DNA from 2 places in the Paraburkholderia sp. RAU6.4a genome. Region 2 is predicted to be linked to the other one. Evidence: predicted binding sites of a transcription regulator. Region 2 holds the regulator's gene; the other holds the start of a gene.

Region 1 (7,579 bases), 180 kb from region 2:
GTGCAGGTCGACTGGCTGCATGACGGCATCTGCGAGACGCGGCTGCCGCACGAGCGCTCGTCGCCCGATGCGCCCGAAGTCGAGCTGCCCGAAGCGCGCGACGCGGCGACCACGGCCGCCTGGATCGACGCCGTGCTGCGCGGCGAAGCGCCGGTGCCTGGCGCGCTCGAGCGGCAGGTCGAGCTGATCGTCGATATCGCGAAGACGGCGGCCTGACGGCCGCGGGTTGACAGGCCAACGCACGCCGTCATACATTTGGCCTCATGCGTTCCCTTCCGAACACCCTCCGAATTATCTCCGGCCGCCTGGCGCGGCCCCTATCGCTACGCCTGGCGTAAGTCTCGCGTAGCGCCGCGCGCTGGCAGCTCCGGTTGCCGTCGGCGGTCCTCCCCGTAGTTCCCGCAGTTTCGCTTCACCCCCGTCGTAGTTCTCCACAACCTGTCGTCGTTTGCATTCGTCCGTTTACCGCGCGGACGATGCGAGAGGATCACATGTACGTTGCATGGGCAGCATCCGCAGCGTGCATGCGTGAACAGTCGGCCAACCGCTCGACGTCCCCACCCTCCGCCGACGACACCACGAATGAGGCACCTCTCCATGTTGCGCAATCCCGCTGAAAAGTACCGCCCTTTTCCCGTCGTCCGGCTGACCGGCCGCAAATGGCCGAGTCGCACGGTCGACGCCGCACCCGTCTGGATGAGCACGGACCTGCGCGACGGCAATCAGGCGCTGATCGAACCGATGAACGCTGCGCAGAAACTCGAATACTTCGAGATGCTGGTCGCGATCGGTTTCAAGGAAATCGAAGTGGGCTTTCCGTCGGCGTCGCAGACCGATTTCGACTTCGTGCGCAAGCTGATCGACGAGCGACGCATTCCCGACGACGTCACGATCGAAGTCTTCGTGCCGTCGCGCGCGGAGCTGATCGCACGCACGTTCGACGCGCTCGAAGGCGCGCCGCGCGCGATCGTGCATCTGTACAACGCGATCTGCCCGTCGTTCCGGCGCATCGTGTTCCAGCAGTCGAAGGATGAGATCAAGGCGCTCGCCGTCGAAGGCACGGGCCTCATCAAGGAACACGCGCAGGCGCGGCCAGGCACGCGCTGGACCTTCCAGTACTCGCCCGAGACCTTCAACACGACCGAGCTGCCATTCGCGCGCGAGGTGTGCGACGCGCTCGCGCAAACGTGGCGGCCTACGCGCGATCACAAGATGATCGTCAACCTGCCGGCAAGCGTCGAAGCGGCCACGCCGAACGTGTTCGCCGACCAGATCGAATGGATGCATCGCAACCTCGGTTACCGCGACAGCATCGTGCTGTCGGTGCATCCGCACAACGATCGCGGCACCGCCGTGGCCGCGGCGCAGCTCGCGCTGCTGGCGGGCGCGGATCGCATCGAAGGCTGTCTGTTCGGCAATGGCGAGCGCACCGGCAACGTCGATCTCGTCACAGTCGCGATGAATCTCGACGCGATGGGTATCGACAGCGGTCTGGATTTCTCGGATCTCGCGACGATCCGGCGCGTGGCGGAACGCTGCACGCGGCTTCCGGTGGCGGCGCGGCATCCGTATGCGGGAGAGGTAGCGATGCGCGGCACGCGCGAGGCGCGCGACGCGGATGCCGATGTAGACGAGCACGGCGCAAACAGCCGCGACAAAGCTGGCGAATGCGCGACCGCGTGAATTCGCGTTGGGCCTCGAGCCTGCTGCAGCGGAGTGCACACCCGCATTCCGCTGCCGCTGGAGACGCGCTCACGAGGCGCGCCCGCCCGATGAGAATCTCACTCGAGCGCGCAACGGGTCGCCTGCCACGCGATCAGTCGCCACTGCCCGTCTTCGTGCGTGTGAATCGCGGTATAGGCAATCGGAAACAGGAGCGCGCCGTTATTCGCCTCCATCTCGATCAGCGCGCGGCCCGTGACGACGTAGGTCTCGCGCCCGGCCGGCAAGACATCCTGCGACTGCACCTCGATTTGCCGATAACGACGGCGCCCCGCGGTGATCCCGTCGATGAACTGCCGCTTCGTCTCGCGCTTGCCATTCGTATGGACGTAGCTCACGTTGTCCGCGAGCAGCGTGTCGAGCGACTGCCCATCGCCATCGACCATCGCGCGAAAACGCTCTCGCTCGAGCCCGCGAATCGCTTCGATCATCTTTGCCGCCATTGCAGAGCCCCTCGAACACCGCGAGCCGCAGGCGGCCACGGTCAGAAGTGATATTGCAAATATAGCTGGCTGAAATTTATACCAGGATTCGGCTCTTTGATACCGCCATTGGAGACATGCTGGAAGCGGTAGCCGGCGACATACTGCTCACGAGCGCCGAACTGCAACCCGACGCCCGCCATCTCGGCGAACTGGAACGAGGTGCCCAATGTGAAGTCGGAAGAAATGCGCGGGCTGGTCAGCAGCCGGACGCCGGCACCCACCTCGATGAATGGCCGCACCGAACCCGACGACCTGATGAAGCGGATTACCGGCGTCACGCCGATCTCGCCGATGTTGTCGTGAACGTTTCCTTCATTGGTGTGCCACCACGCGACGTGCGCCCCGCCGAGCAGCGCGAAATGCCAGTCGCCGATCTGCCACCATGTCAGGCTTGGATCCCAGACCACGCCGAGATCGAGCGTCCTGACGTGATGGTCGCCGACGCCGGCGGCCACGTGCACGCCGAACTGCTCAGCTTGGGACGCGCCCGCCGCACCCAACAGCAGAACGAGCAGAACGGCAAACGTGCTTTTTAGAGTAAGCCCACGCACCACAAGATTCTGCCTGTTCATCCGCCCCCCATACTGCCGAGTATTAACCGAGCGCCCCCTTTACTCCAAGTACGAATTCAGGAGCAAGTATTTCCCAGATAATGCCAATGACCAGCAATTATTCTCTTTAAAACGGGACGATGTCAGTCAAACATGAGCGTGCAACTGCTCCGGGCGGTACTTTGTACAGGTCCAACGCACAAGACAAATAGAGCGTATGATGGCTATTAGAAATCGAAACTCAATAGGATTTTCTGGAACTCAGATGCCCCTGCGACCTCTAAGTATTAGCACTCGGCAGATCTGAGTGCTAACATCCATCGCTGGAGTCGTTTACTGAGTACGCTATTGTCTGATTCCAAAGGAGCTTCACACGTGAGCCATGCAATGACCCTTCCGAGTACTTTGAGCCCGTCGTCGGCTAAGGCCGCTCCGGCAGGTGCACTGGCGCTCTCGCATTCCTCGCTGCTGTCTGGTCACCTGGGCAACATCGACGCCTACATCCAGGCGGTCAACCGGATTCCGATGCTGACGCCGGCGGAGGAACGCCAGTTCGCCACCGAATTGCGCGAACACGACAATCTGGAGGCTGCGCGCCGCCTGGTGCTGTCGCACCTGAGACTCGTCGTGTCCATCGCGCGTAACTACCTCGGTTACGGGTTGCCGCACGCCGATCTGATCCAGGAAGGCAACATCGGCCTGATGAAAGCGGTCAAGCGCTTCGATCCCGAGCAAAACGTGCGCCTCGTGTCGTACGCGATGCACTGGATCAAGGCCGAGATCCACGAGTACATCCTGCGCAACTGGCGCATGGTGAAGGTCGCCACCACCAAGGCGCAGCGTAAGCTGTTCTTCAACCTGCGCAGCCACAAGCAGGGGCTTGGCGCGTTCACGCCGGACGAGATCGAAGGTCTCGCGAAGGAGCTGAACGTGAAGCGCGAAGAGGTCGCGGAGATGGAGACGCGTCTGTCGGGCGGCGATATCGCGCTCGAAGGTCAGGTCGAAGACGGCGAGGAGTCGTACGCGCCAATCGCCTATTTGGCCGACTCGCATAGTGAGCCGACTGCCGTGCTGGCTTCGCGTCAGCGCGACCGGCTGCAAAGCGACGGCATCGCAAGCGCGCTCGACGCGCTCGATCCGCGCAGCCGCCGCATCATCGAAGCGCGCTGGCTGAAGGTGGCCGACGATGGCTCGGGCGGCTCCACGTTGCACGAGTTGGCCGACGAGTTCGGTGTGTCGGCCGAACGTATCCGCCAGATCGAAGCCAGCGCGATGAAGAAGATGCGCGGCGCGCTGACCGAATACGCGTAAAGCGTCGAAGCCATGCGCGCGTCAATTGTGTCCCGCCCATGACATAGGTAAAAACGACACGCGTTAATCGATCGCGCCATTTAGCGACCATCGCGCTCAAGTCCCGCCCTCGCAAGACGGCGGGGCTTTTTCATTCTTTTCGCCCTTTCTTGCGTCCCCGCGGCCGCGCATTCGCGTCGGCCTATCCGCAAGCCGGCCTGTCGAGGCCGGTAAGCGTTTCTTGACGTATCGCAAGTCCGGTAGCAATACTGCACAGACGCGGCAAGTTTCGCGACGTGTTGCCGCATGGCTAAACCTGAGCGCGCGAGGTTCACCTCCTACAATCGGCATGCATTCGCCAGACTGCCTGACGGCCAGGGCGGTCTGGATCCAGCCGGACTCACCGGCGTGAAGTCGTCTTCGACCGATCATGACCATAGCCCTGAATCGCAGCAGCACTGTCCGGTCGCGCTTGCGCGGCCGGTTCACCAGGTGGGTGCGCGGTCCAACGCTGGCGCGCGATATCGCCATCATCCTCGCCATCAAGTTCGTGCTACTGATGGCGCTCAAGTACACATTCTTCAATCATCCACAGGCGCAGCACATGATGCTGCCGCCTGAGCAGGTCGCGCAGGCGCTGCTGTCGGTGCCCGCCCCGCATCCGTCTCGAGGTGATCAACATGCCCGTTAGCGAAGTCGTAGAACTGTCGCGGTTCCAGTTCGCCATCACGGCGCTTTATCACTTTCTGTTCGTGCCGCTCACGCTCGGTCTCGCCTGGCTGCTCGTCATCATGGAATCGGTCTACGTGATGACCGGCAAGCAGATCTACAAGGACATGACGCAGTTCTGGGGCAAGCTGTTTGGCATCAACTTTGCAATGGGCGTCGCGACCGGCCTCACGCTCGAGTTTCAGTTCGGCACCAACTGGGCTTATTACTCGCATTACGTCGGCGACATTTTCGGCGTCCCGCTCGCCGTCGAAGGGCTGATGGCGTTCTTCCTCGAATCGACGTTCGTCGGTCTGTTCTTTTTCGGCTGGAACAGATTGTCAAAAATCCAGCATCTGATCGTCACGTTCTGTGTCGCGCTCGGTTCGAACCTGTCGGCGCTGTGGATTCTGATTGCCAACGGCTGGATGAACAATCCGGTCGGCGCGAAGTTCAACTATCAGACGATGCGCATGGAGCTCGACAGCATCGGCTCGGTGATCTTCAACCCGGTTGCACAGGTCAAGTTCGTGCACACGGTATCAGCGGGATACGTGACCGCGGCGATGTTCGTACTCGGCGTGTCGTCGTGGTATCTGTTGAAGCGCCGCGACACCGAGTTCGCGCTGCGCTCGTTCGCGATCGCCGCCGGCTTCGGCCTCGCGTCGGCGCTGTGCGTGATCGTGCTGGGCGACGAATCCGGCTATCGCACCGGTGAAGTCCAGCAGATCAAGCTCGCCGCGATCGAATCCGAATGGGAGACCGCGCCCGCGCCGGCACCGTTCACGATATTTGGCATCCCCAATCAGAAAGAGCAACGCACCGACTATGCGATCCGTGTGCCGTACGCGCTCGGCATTATCGCGACCCGCTCGCTCGACGAACCCGTGGTCGGCCTGCGCGACCTGATCGCCCAAAACGAAGGTCGCATCAAGGACGGCATGCTCGCCTATTCGGCGTTGCAGCGGTTAAAGGGCGGCGACTCCAGCGACGAGGCGCATGCGGAGTTCGACAAGTACAAGGACGATCTCGGCTACGCCCTGCTGCTCAAGCGGTTCACGCCGAACGTCATCGACGCGACGCCAGACCAGATCGCCGCGGCGGCAAGAAGCACGGTTCCGCCGGTGTTGCCGCTGTTCTTCTCGTTCCGCACGATGGTCGGCCTTGGCCTGCTGTTCCTCGCGACCTTCGTGCTCGCCTTCTGGTTCTGCGCGCAGCGCACGTTGCTGCTCGAAAAGCGCCGCTGGTTTCTGCGCTGGGCGGTCATCGCGATTCCGCTGCCGTGGCTCGCCGCCGAGCTCGGCTGGATCGTCGCGGAAATGGGCCGCCAGCCGTGGAGCATCGCGGGCATTCTGCCGACCAACCTGGCCGCGTCGACGCTGACGCCGCGCGATCTGTATCTGAGCATCGGCGGCTTCGTGCTGTTCTACACGGGGCTGTTCGTCATCGAGATCATGCTGATGTTCAAGTACGCGCGGCTCGGCCCTTCGTCGCTGCATACGGGCCGCTATCACCACGAGATCGGACAGCCGGTGACGCAGCCACTGTCGAACACGGCCGCATGACGCACCGCTGCACCGCCCCGGAGGAGAAACCCATATGGACTACGCAGTTCTCAGACTGATCTGGTGGGTGTTGATAGGTGTACTGCTGATCGTCTTCGCGCTCACCGACGGCTTCGACATGGGCGCAGCGATCCTGCTGCCGTTCATCGCCAACACCGACTCCGAGCGACGCATCGTCGTGAACACGGTCGGCGCGACGTGGGAAGGCAACCAGGTCTGGTTCGTGACCGCGGCCGCGGCGATGTTCGCCGCGTGGCCGCTCGCCTACGCGGCATCCTTCTCAGGCTTCTACTTCGCGATGCTGCTCGTGCTGTTCGCGCTGTTCTTCCGCCCGGTCGGCTTCGACTATCGCGGCAAGCGCGAGGATCCGCGCTGGCGCAACGCGTGGGACTGGGGCCTCTTTATCGGCGGCTTCGTGCCGGCGCTGGTGTTCGGTGTCGCGTTCGGCAATCTGCTGCAAGGCGTGCCGTTCTCGTTCGATACCGATCTGCGCGTCACCTATCACGGCAGCTTCTTCGGCCTGCTCAATCCGTTCGCGCTGCTGACGGGACTCGTCAGCGTGTCGATGCTGGCCGCGCACGGCGCCGCGTTCGTCAAGTGGAAGACCGATGGGGTGGTTCACGAGCGCGCGTCGAAGGCGCTGCGGCTCGCGGCGCTGTGCACGGTGGTGCTGTTTCTCGTCGCGCGGCGCGCTCGTCGCGACGATGATCGGCGGCTATCAGATCGTCGACGCGCCGCCGCTCGACGCCGTCTCCAATCCGTTGATGAAGACCGTGATCGGCGCGCCGGGTTTGTGGCTGAACAACTACGCGCTCTACCCGTGGATGGCGATTGCGCCGCTCGCGGGTCTCCTCGGCGGGGTGCTCGCGGTGCTGCTCGCGCGTTCGCGCTTCGAGGCGACGGCGTTTCTGTCGACGTCGTTGATGATCGTCGGCTTGATCTTGACCGCGGGCTTCTCGATGTTCCCGTTCATCATGCCATCGTCACTCGACGGCCGCAGCAGCCTGACCATGTGGGATTCCACGTCGAGCCGCCTGACGCTCGAGATCATGCTGTTCGCCGTCATCGTGTTCCTGCCGATCATCCTGCTCTATACGGGCTGGGTGTATCGCGTGATGCGCGGCAAGGTGACCGCCGCGGCGATCAAGGAAAACCACCATTCGATGTATTGACCGGCACGACGCTTCAAAAGAAAACAGGAGTTGGCGATGTGGTATTTCAGCTGGATTCCCGGCGTTGGCGTCGCGCTGGCGTTCGG
Region 2 (7,579 bases):
TGAGTGCAGCCCGCAACTGACCTATTCTCCAGTCATGGAGCAGCAACGCCACGTTAACCCTAATCTGACGTAAGCGTTACCGACACCTGACAGTCGTTCCGATAGCCTGTTTCAGCCCATCAAGGGGAGTACCGTGAAACTGACCTTTGCAATCGGCGTGGTCGCACTGGTACTGATCGCGGGCACCACGACCATCTGCATGTCCGGTGCGGTCAACGACCACACCACCGAGTACGGCGGCGCACACGCCACCGTGGAGCAGTTTCTCAATCCCCACCTGAAAATCTGTCGATAGTGCGCCGGTCGCGTTTGGTCGGTCGGCCGTGCAGCGCGGCGGCCGGCTCGTGGTAGACCTTGCGCCGTTCCTGCTCGACCTGCCGCTTCGCCTTGCTCTGCGCGGTTTCCACATAAAGCGTCTGCGCGACGCTCGCCGGACCGCGTACGTCGCATACGCCCAGCACCTCCACCTGCCACACGTAGCGCTCGATCTCGATTTCGACCAGATCGCCGACACGCACGTCCTTCGCCGGCTTCACGGCGACGCCGCCGATACGCACCCGCCCCTTGTCGACCGCCTCCGCGGCCAGCGAACGCGTCTTGAAGAAGCGCGCGGCCCACAGCCATTTGTCGATGCGCAGTTTCGCGCCCGGTTCGGTTGAGATGCGGTAGTTCATCTGCGTATTCAAGCTCCTGTCGTGTGCGGCACCGGCACCGCCTGCACGGGCCAGCCCTGCAGATGCTGCGCGACGATTTCGCCAAGCGCGGCAACCCACGGCTGCGACGCGTTCAGACAGGCGATCCGGTGAAACTCCTTGCCACCCGCCTGCAGAAATTCGCCGCGCCCTTCCATGCCGATTTCCTCGATCGTTTCGAGGCAGTCGGCGGTGAAACCCGGGCAAAACACGTCAGCACGCCGCACGCCTGCCGCGCCGAGCTCCTTCAACGTCGGCGCCGTGTAGGGCTGCAGCCATTCGGCATTGCCGAAGCGCGACTGGAACGTGATGCGGCATTCGACCGACGTCAAATCGAGCGCCTGCATCAGCAGCGCGCCGGTCTGCTGGCATTGCTCGTGGTACGGGTCGCCGAGGTCGAGCGTGCGCTTGGGCACGCCGTGGAAACTGAGCACGAGCTTGTCGCCCGCCGCGAAATCGGGGCGGCCGTGCAGATGCCAGTAGTGGTGCACCTGTGCGGCGAGCGCCGCGATGTACGCCGGATGATCGGCGTACTGGCGCACGGTGCGGACTTCCGGCTGGTTGCGCATGCGCTTGAGCGCGGAAAAGGCTTCGTCGAACGCGGTCGCGGTGGTCGACGCCGAATACTGCGGATACATCGGCATCAGCAACACGCGCTCGGCGCCCGCGAGCTTCAGCTGGTTCAGCATTGCCGGAATGCCCGGCGTGCCGTAGCGCATCGCGTAGTCGACCAGCACCGTGTAGTCGTTCAGTTGCAGCAGATGGCGCAGGCCCTCGACCTGCTTTTCGGTGTGGACGCGTAGCGGTGAGCCCTCGGGCATCCACACCGCCGCATACTTCTTCGCAGAGCTGCGGCCGCGCAACGGCAGAATCAGCAGACGCAGAATGAGCTGCCACAGCAGCGCCGGAATTTCGACCACGCGAGGATCGGACAGGAACTGCGCGAGGTAGCGGCGCACCGCGCGCGGCGTCGGCGCGTCGGGCGTGCCGAGATTGATCAGCAACACGGCGACGCGATGCGACGTGGCGTTCTGTGAAGGCCGCTCGAGGTCGAAGCGCATAGGTAGCAGAAATCACCGCATTTTGCGGCGAGTCGATTCAATGGAGATTCATTATAGCGGCGCGAGTTCTGCCCGGCGCCGCCAGAGACCCCTGGCCATTCGGACGATTGGCAGACACCGCGCGTTCGCGCATCATGATCGCCACGGACTGCGATGACGCCAGTTCCGCGGAGCCCGAGGACTACTGCTGGCTGAGCGTCATGGACAACAGCCGCGCGGTTATGTCCACGATCGGAATCACGCGGTTGTAGGCCATGCGGGTCGGTCCGATCACACCGAGCGTGCCGACGATCTTGCCGTTCACCTCGTACGGCGCGGTGACGACGCTCATTTCCTCGATCGGTACCAGATTCGATTCGCCGCCAATGAATATTTGCACGCCCGCCGCGTGACTCGACACGTCGAGCAACTGAAGGAGGCTGGTCTTCTGGTCGAACACATCGAACAGCTTGCGCAGGCGCGCCATGTCCGACGAAAGATCGGCGACTTCGAGCAGATTGCGCTCGCCCGAGATCAACACGGTCTCGCCGGTGTCGGATTCGTCGGTGCTGGCGGTGACGGCCGCGTGCATCAGCGAGGTCATGTCGCCACGCAGCTCGTCGATTTCCTCGCGCAGGCGACGGCGCACCTCGTCGAACGAGAGGCCCGCGAAGTGCGCGTTGATGTAATTGGAGGCTTCCACCAGTTGCGAAGGCGAAAAGTCGCGCTGGGTGGCGAGGATGCGGTTTTGCACGTCGCCTTCGGGCGTCACGATGATCAGCAGAATGCGCTGGTCGGACAGGCGCATGAATTCGATCTGCTTGAACACGTGGCTGCGACGCGGCGTGAGCACGACGCCGGCGAACTGCGACAGATTTGACAGCACGCTCGCCGCCGCGGCGACGATCTTCTGCGGCTCGCCCACCTGCAGCGTGGTCTTGACGGTGCGCGTCACCGCCTCCTCGTCGGCGGCGGATTCGACGGTCAGCATCGTGTCGACGAACAGGCGGTAGCCGCGTGGCGTCGGAATGCGCCCTGCCGACGTATGCGGACTGATCACGAGCCCCAGATCCTCGAGGTCCGACATCACGTTGCGGATCGTGGCCGGACTCAGTTCGAGGCCCGAATAACGTGACAGCGTGCGCGAGCCGACCGGCTGACCTTCGGCGATGTAGCGCTCAATCAGCGTTTTGAGGAGGGTTTGTGCGCGAGGATCTAGCATGGCGAAAAATTTTAGCTCATTGGCATCGCAGCCGAGAGCGCCCGCGGCGCCCGCTCCCGGCGAATGCACCGCCGTCGGCGGGCTCGCATGTCATCGGGTCTTCACCATTCTAACGATAATCGCGACATACGCAGACGCCCTGCGTGCGCCGCCCCACAACCGGGTTGGTCTGCGGTTCTTTTCAGGCCCTACCTATGGTGTAATGCCGGCATGCAAGTGACCAGCCAGTTCAAGACCGTCGCGCTCGTCGGGCGCAGCAATACGCCAGGCATCGGCGAGCCGCTGACCGCGCTCGCCGCCTGCATCGCGAAGCTCGGCCTGGAAGTCGTGTTCGAAGCAGACACCGCCGCCGAAATCGGCGTGACCGACTATCCGGCGCTGCGTCTCGCCGAGATCGGCGCGCGCGCCGACGTCGCCGTGGTGCTCGGCGGCGACGGCACGATGCTCGGCATCGGCCGCCAGCTCGCGCCGTATCGCACGCCCTTGATCGGCATCAACCACGGGCGGCTCGGCTTCATCACGGACATTCCGATCTCCGACATGCGCGAGATCGTGCCGCAGATGCTGTCCGGCAATTTCGAGCGCGAGGAGCGCGTGCTGCTCGAAGCGCGCATCGTGCGCGACGGCACGCCGATCTACCACGCGCTCGCGTTCAACGACGTGGTGGTCAACCGCAGCGGCTTCTCGGGCATGGCGGAGTTGCGCGTGTCGGTCGACGGCCGCTTCATGTACAACCAGCGCTCGGACGGCCTGATCGTCGCGACGCCGACCGGCTCGACCGCGTACGCGCTGTCCTCGCAGGGGCCGATCCTGCATCCGCAACTACAGGGCATCGTGCTCGTGCCGATCGCGCCGCACGCGCTGTCGAACCGGCCGATCGTGCTGCCGGACGAATCGAAGGTCAGCATCCAGATCGTTTCCGGGCGCGAGGTGAACGTCAATTTCGACATGCAGTCGTTCACGTCGCTGGAGCTCGGCGACACGATCGAGGTGCGCCGTTCGCGCCACACGGTGCCGATGCTGCATCCGGTCGGCTACAGCTACTATGCGACGCTACGCAAGAAGCTGCACTGGCACGAGTACCCGTCGCACGAAGAAGACCCGAGGCCGTAAGCGGCACTTTGATTTCGCACGCCGCCGCGGCCGCCACCCGAATCCCAAGCTCACCCGACGACCTCCATGCTTCGCCACCTCTCGATACGCGACTTCGTCATCGTCGCCGCGCTCGACCTCGAATTCGACAGCGGCTTTACCGTTTTCTCGGGCGAAACCGGCGCCGGCAAATCGATCCTGATCGACGCGCTCGCGCTGGCACTAGGCGCGCGCGCCGAGGCGAGCGTCGTGCGCACCGGCGAGAGCCGCGCCGACATCACCGCGGAGTTCGAGACGCACGCACAGGTCGATCAATGGCTCGACACGCAGGCGCTCGGCGCGGCCGACGACGGCCAGCACGGCGGCACCGTGATGCTGCGGCGGGTGGTCGACGCGAACGGCCGCTCGCGCGCGTTCATCAACGGTACGGCGGCCACGCTCGCGCAGCTGCGCGAGGTCGGCGAGATGCTCGTCGATATTCACGGCCAGCACGCGCACCAGTTGCTGATGCGCCCGGACGCGCAGCGCGAGCTGTTCGACACGCACGCGGGCCTGTCCGACCTGGCCGCCGCCGTCACGCGCGCGTGGCGCACGTGGCGCGACAAGGCGCAGGCCGTCGAGCAAGCGCAAACGCGCGATCGCGAGCTGCAACTCGAACGCGAGCGACTCGCGTGGCAACTCACCGAACTCGACAAGCTCGCGCCACAGCCGGGCGAATGGGAAGAAGTCAACACCGAGCATCGGCGGCTGTCGCATTCCGCGAATCTGATCGACGGCGTGCAGGGAGCGCTCGGCGCGCTGTCCGAATCGGACGACGCGATGATCACGCATCTCGGCTCGATCGTGTCGAAGGTGCGCGACCTCGCGGAGATCGACCCCGCGCTGAACGACGTGCTCGCCGCGCTCGAACCGGCCGAAATCCAGTTGCAGGAAGCCGCGTATTCGCTGAGCCACTACGCGCAGAAGCTCGAGCTCGATCCGGAGCGGCTCGCGCAGGTCGAAAAGCGCCTCGACGCGCTGCACTCGGCTGCGCGCAAGTTCCGCCTGCGGCCTGAGACGCTGCCGGAAGAACACGCCGAGCGGCGCAAGCAATTGGCCGCGCTCGACGCCGCCGCCGACCTCGACGGCCTGCGCGCCGCCGAAGCGCAAGCGAAGGAAGTGTTCGTCGCCGAGGCGAAAAAGCTGTCGAAGGCACGCGCGAAAGCAGGCAAGGCGCTCGGCGAGGCGGTCACGACCGGCATGCAGGAACTGTCGATGAAAGGCGGCAGCTTCGAGGTCGCGCTGGTGCCGCTGCCCGAAGGCGGCGCGCACGGGCTCGAGCAGATCGAGTTCCGCGTCGCCGGTCATGCCGGCGTGCCGCTGCGGCCGCTTGCGAAGGTTGCGTCAGGCGGCGAACTCGCGCGTATCAGTCTCGCGCTCGCAGTGATCGCGAGCGCGGCCAGCCCGACACCGACCCTGATCTTCGACGAAGTGGATACGGGCATCGGCGGCGGCGTGGCCGAAGTGGTCGGACGGCTATTGCATCAGCTCGGCGAGGCGCGCCAGGTGCTGTGCGTGACCCATCTGCCGCAGGTCGCCGCGCGCGGCGATCATCATTTCCAGGTCGCAAAGACGAGCAACGGCACCGGCGGCACGCTCAGCAGCGTGAGCTCGCTCGACAAGGCGAGCCGCATCGAGGAAGTCGCGCGAATGCTCGGCGGCCTCGAAATCACGGCGACCACGCGCAAGCACGCGAAGGAAATGCTGGCCGCCTGAAATTGCGCCGCGCATAGGCGGCCGCACACGGCTGAGTCGGCTTGGCCGGGACGTCACACCGATCCCGGCGGCGCATGATGCGCTACGCGAAGTGCGTGAGCGCCCTTACCCAAACACCCTCTTCCACAACGCCAGCACCGCCTCGCGCTCGGCCGCGACCAGCGCCGGATCGACCCGCGCCTTCTCCATCCCATCGAGCCGCAGCGTGTGCTGCAGCTTGCGATAGCGCCGATAGGCGGCGCCGACCGTCTCCGCTTCCGCTTCGCTCATCAGCCCGAAACGCGACACCTCACGCAGCAGCGCGATATTGCCGGTATTGCGGATCAGCTCGGGATCGCGCGCCGCATGCAGCAGCACCCAGTACTGCACGGTGAACTCGATATCGACCATGCCGCCGCGGTCGTGCTTCAGGTCGAACAGCGCCGGCGTATGGTTCGGGTGTCCCGCCTCGACACGCGCGCGCATCTCGACGATCTCTTTCGCGAGCGGCGCCGCTTCGCGCGGCGTCGTCAGCACCTGTTCGCGGATCGCCTCGAACTTCGCGCCGATCTCCGGATCGCCCGCGCAGTAGCGCGCACGCGTCAGCGCCTGGTGCTCCCACACCCACGCGGTATTCGCCGCGTCGCCCTCGCGCAGCTGGTAGCGACGGAACGCATCGAGGTCGGTGATGAGCAGGCCCGACTCGCCGTTGGGTCGCAGCCGCAGGTCGATGTCGAACAATGTGCCGGCGCCGGTCGCGGTGGTCAGCCATGTGATCAGACGCCGTGTGTAGGTTGCGTAGACGTCGGCGGCGGCATCGCCGGGATCGTCGTACAGGAAGATCAGGTCGAGGTCCGACGCGTAGCCGAGCTCCTTGCCACCGAGCTTGCCGTAGGCGATCACCGCGAAGCGCGGCACGTCGCGATGACGTTTGGCCAACTGCTTCCACACGGCTTCGATCGTCACGTCGAGCACTGCGTCGGCGAGCTCGGACAGCCGGTCGCTGACGTGCTCGACGGACAGCTTGCCGGCAAGATCGATCAGCAGAATGCGGAACACCTCGGCCTGATGCGCGTGACGCAGCAGATCCATCTGCTGCTCGACGCCATCGGCGGCGGCGAGCCGCAAACGCAACGTACGCTTGAATTCAGCCCAGTCGAACGGACTGTTGATCGCCTCGACGTCGAGCAGCTCGTCGAGCAGCTGCGGATGGCGGATCAGATAGCCGGCCGCCCAGCGCGAGCCGCCCAGCACCGACAGCACCTGGTGCAGCGCCTGCGGATACTCGGTCAGAAGCGCCAGATACGCGCCGCGCCGGCTCACCGCTTCGAGCAGATCGAACAGGCGCGCGACCGTATCGCCGCGCCGCCCGGCCGGCTCCAGCGTGCGCGCGGCTTCGAGCGCGCGCTGCGCGACGATGTCGAACCGCTGCCGGCTGCGCTCGTTCAGGCCCGTGTAGCGCGACGAGCGCCACACCGCCTGCAGCCGGGCGAGCAGCTCACCGGGCTCGGCCACCCCCAGTTCGACGAGGCGCGCGCGCAGTGCGTCGTCGGCGCTATCGTCGGCGAGCGCGCTGCTCCACACCCACGCGGCCGCGCCGTCCTCGGGCGCGCCGCAACCGTCGCGGCCGCCCACCTTGTCGGCGAAAATCTGGTCGAACTGCTGTTCGACGAACTCGCGATGCGCGTCGAGCTTCGTCATCAATTGCGGGTAGTCGTCGCAGCCCATCACGCGCGCGAGCGCCATGCGCTCTTCGGCATCGACGGGCATCGCGTGGGTCTGCGCGTCGTTGCGATATT

The links. Region 2 encodes HrcA, which represses chaperone genes, less so after heat shock. Its sites were predicted from a motif close to TTAGCACTCNNNNNNNNNGAGTGCTAA; they were not measured.
Region 1: rpoH (RNA polymerase sigma factor RpoH) is a predicted target of HrcA. The motif match lies at 3,046-3,072, and genes of this name have one in related genera.

The regions. Positions count from the first base shown of each region.
Region 1 is NZ_JBNDKQ010000002.1:2,944,382-2,951,960, reverse strand. Features, by position in the region: gene ybiB (DNA-binding protein YbiB) at 1-216, shown strand, start outside; partial or broken gene OKW40_RS18460 (2-isopropylmalate synthase) at 598-1,584, shown strand; gene OKW40_RS18455 (nuclear transport factor 2 family protein) at 1,782-2,165, opposite strand; gene OKW40_RS18450 (acyloxyacyl hydrolase) at 2,207-2,779, opposite strand; gene rpoH (RNA polymerase sigma factor RpoH) at 3,134-4,069, shown strand; gene cydP (cytochrome oxidase putative small subunit CydP) at 4,479-4,739, shown strand; gene OKW40_RS18435 (cytochrome ubiquinol oxidase subunit I) at 4,729-6,321, shown strand; partial or broken gene cydB (cytochrome d ubiquinol oxidase subunit II) at 6,356-7,493, shown strand; gene cydX (cytochrome bd-I oxidase subunit CydX) at 7,530-7,579, shown strand, end outside.
Region 2 is NZ_JBNDKQ010000002.1:3,122,766-3,130,344, reverse strand. Features, by position in the region: gene OKW40_RS19240 (hypothetical protein) at 134-295, shown strand; gene OKW40_RS19235 (RNA-binding S4 domain-containing protein) at 267-674, opposite strand; gene hemH (ferrochelatase) at 683-1,753, opposite strand; gene hrcA (heat-inducible transcriptional repressor HrcA) at 1,935-2,954, opposite strand; gene OKW40_RS19220 (NAD kinase) at 3,165-4,067, shown strand; gene recN (DNA repair protein RecN) at 4,134-5,801, shown strand; gene glnE (bifunctional [glutamate--ammonia ligase]-adenylyl-L-tyrosine phosphorylase/[glutamate--ammonia-ligase] adenylyltransferase) at 5,907-7,579, opposite strand, start outside.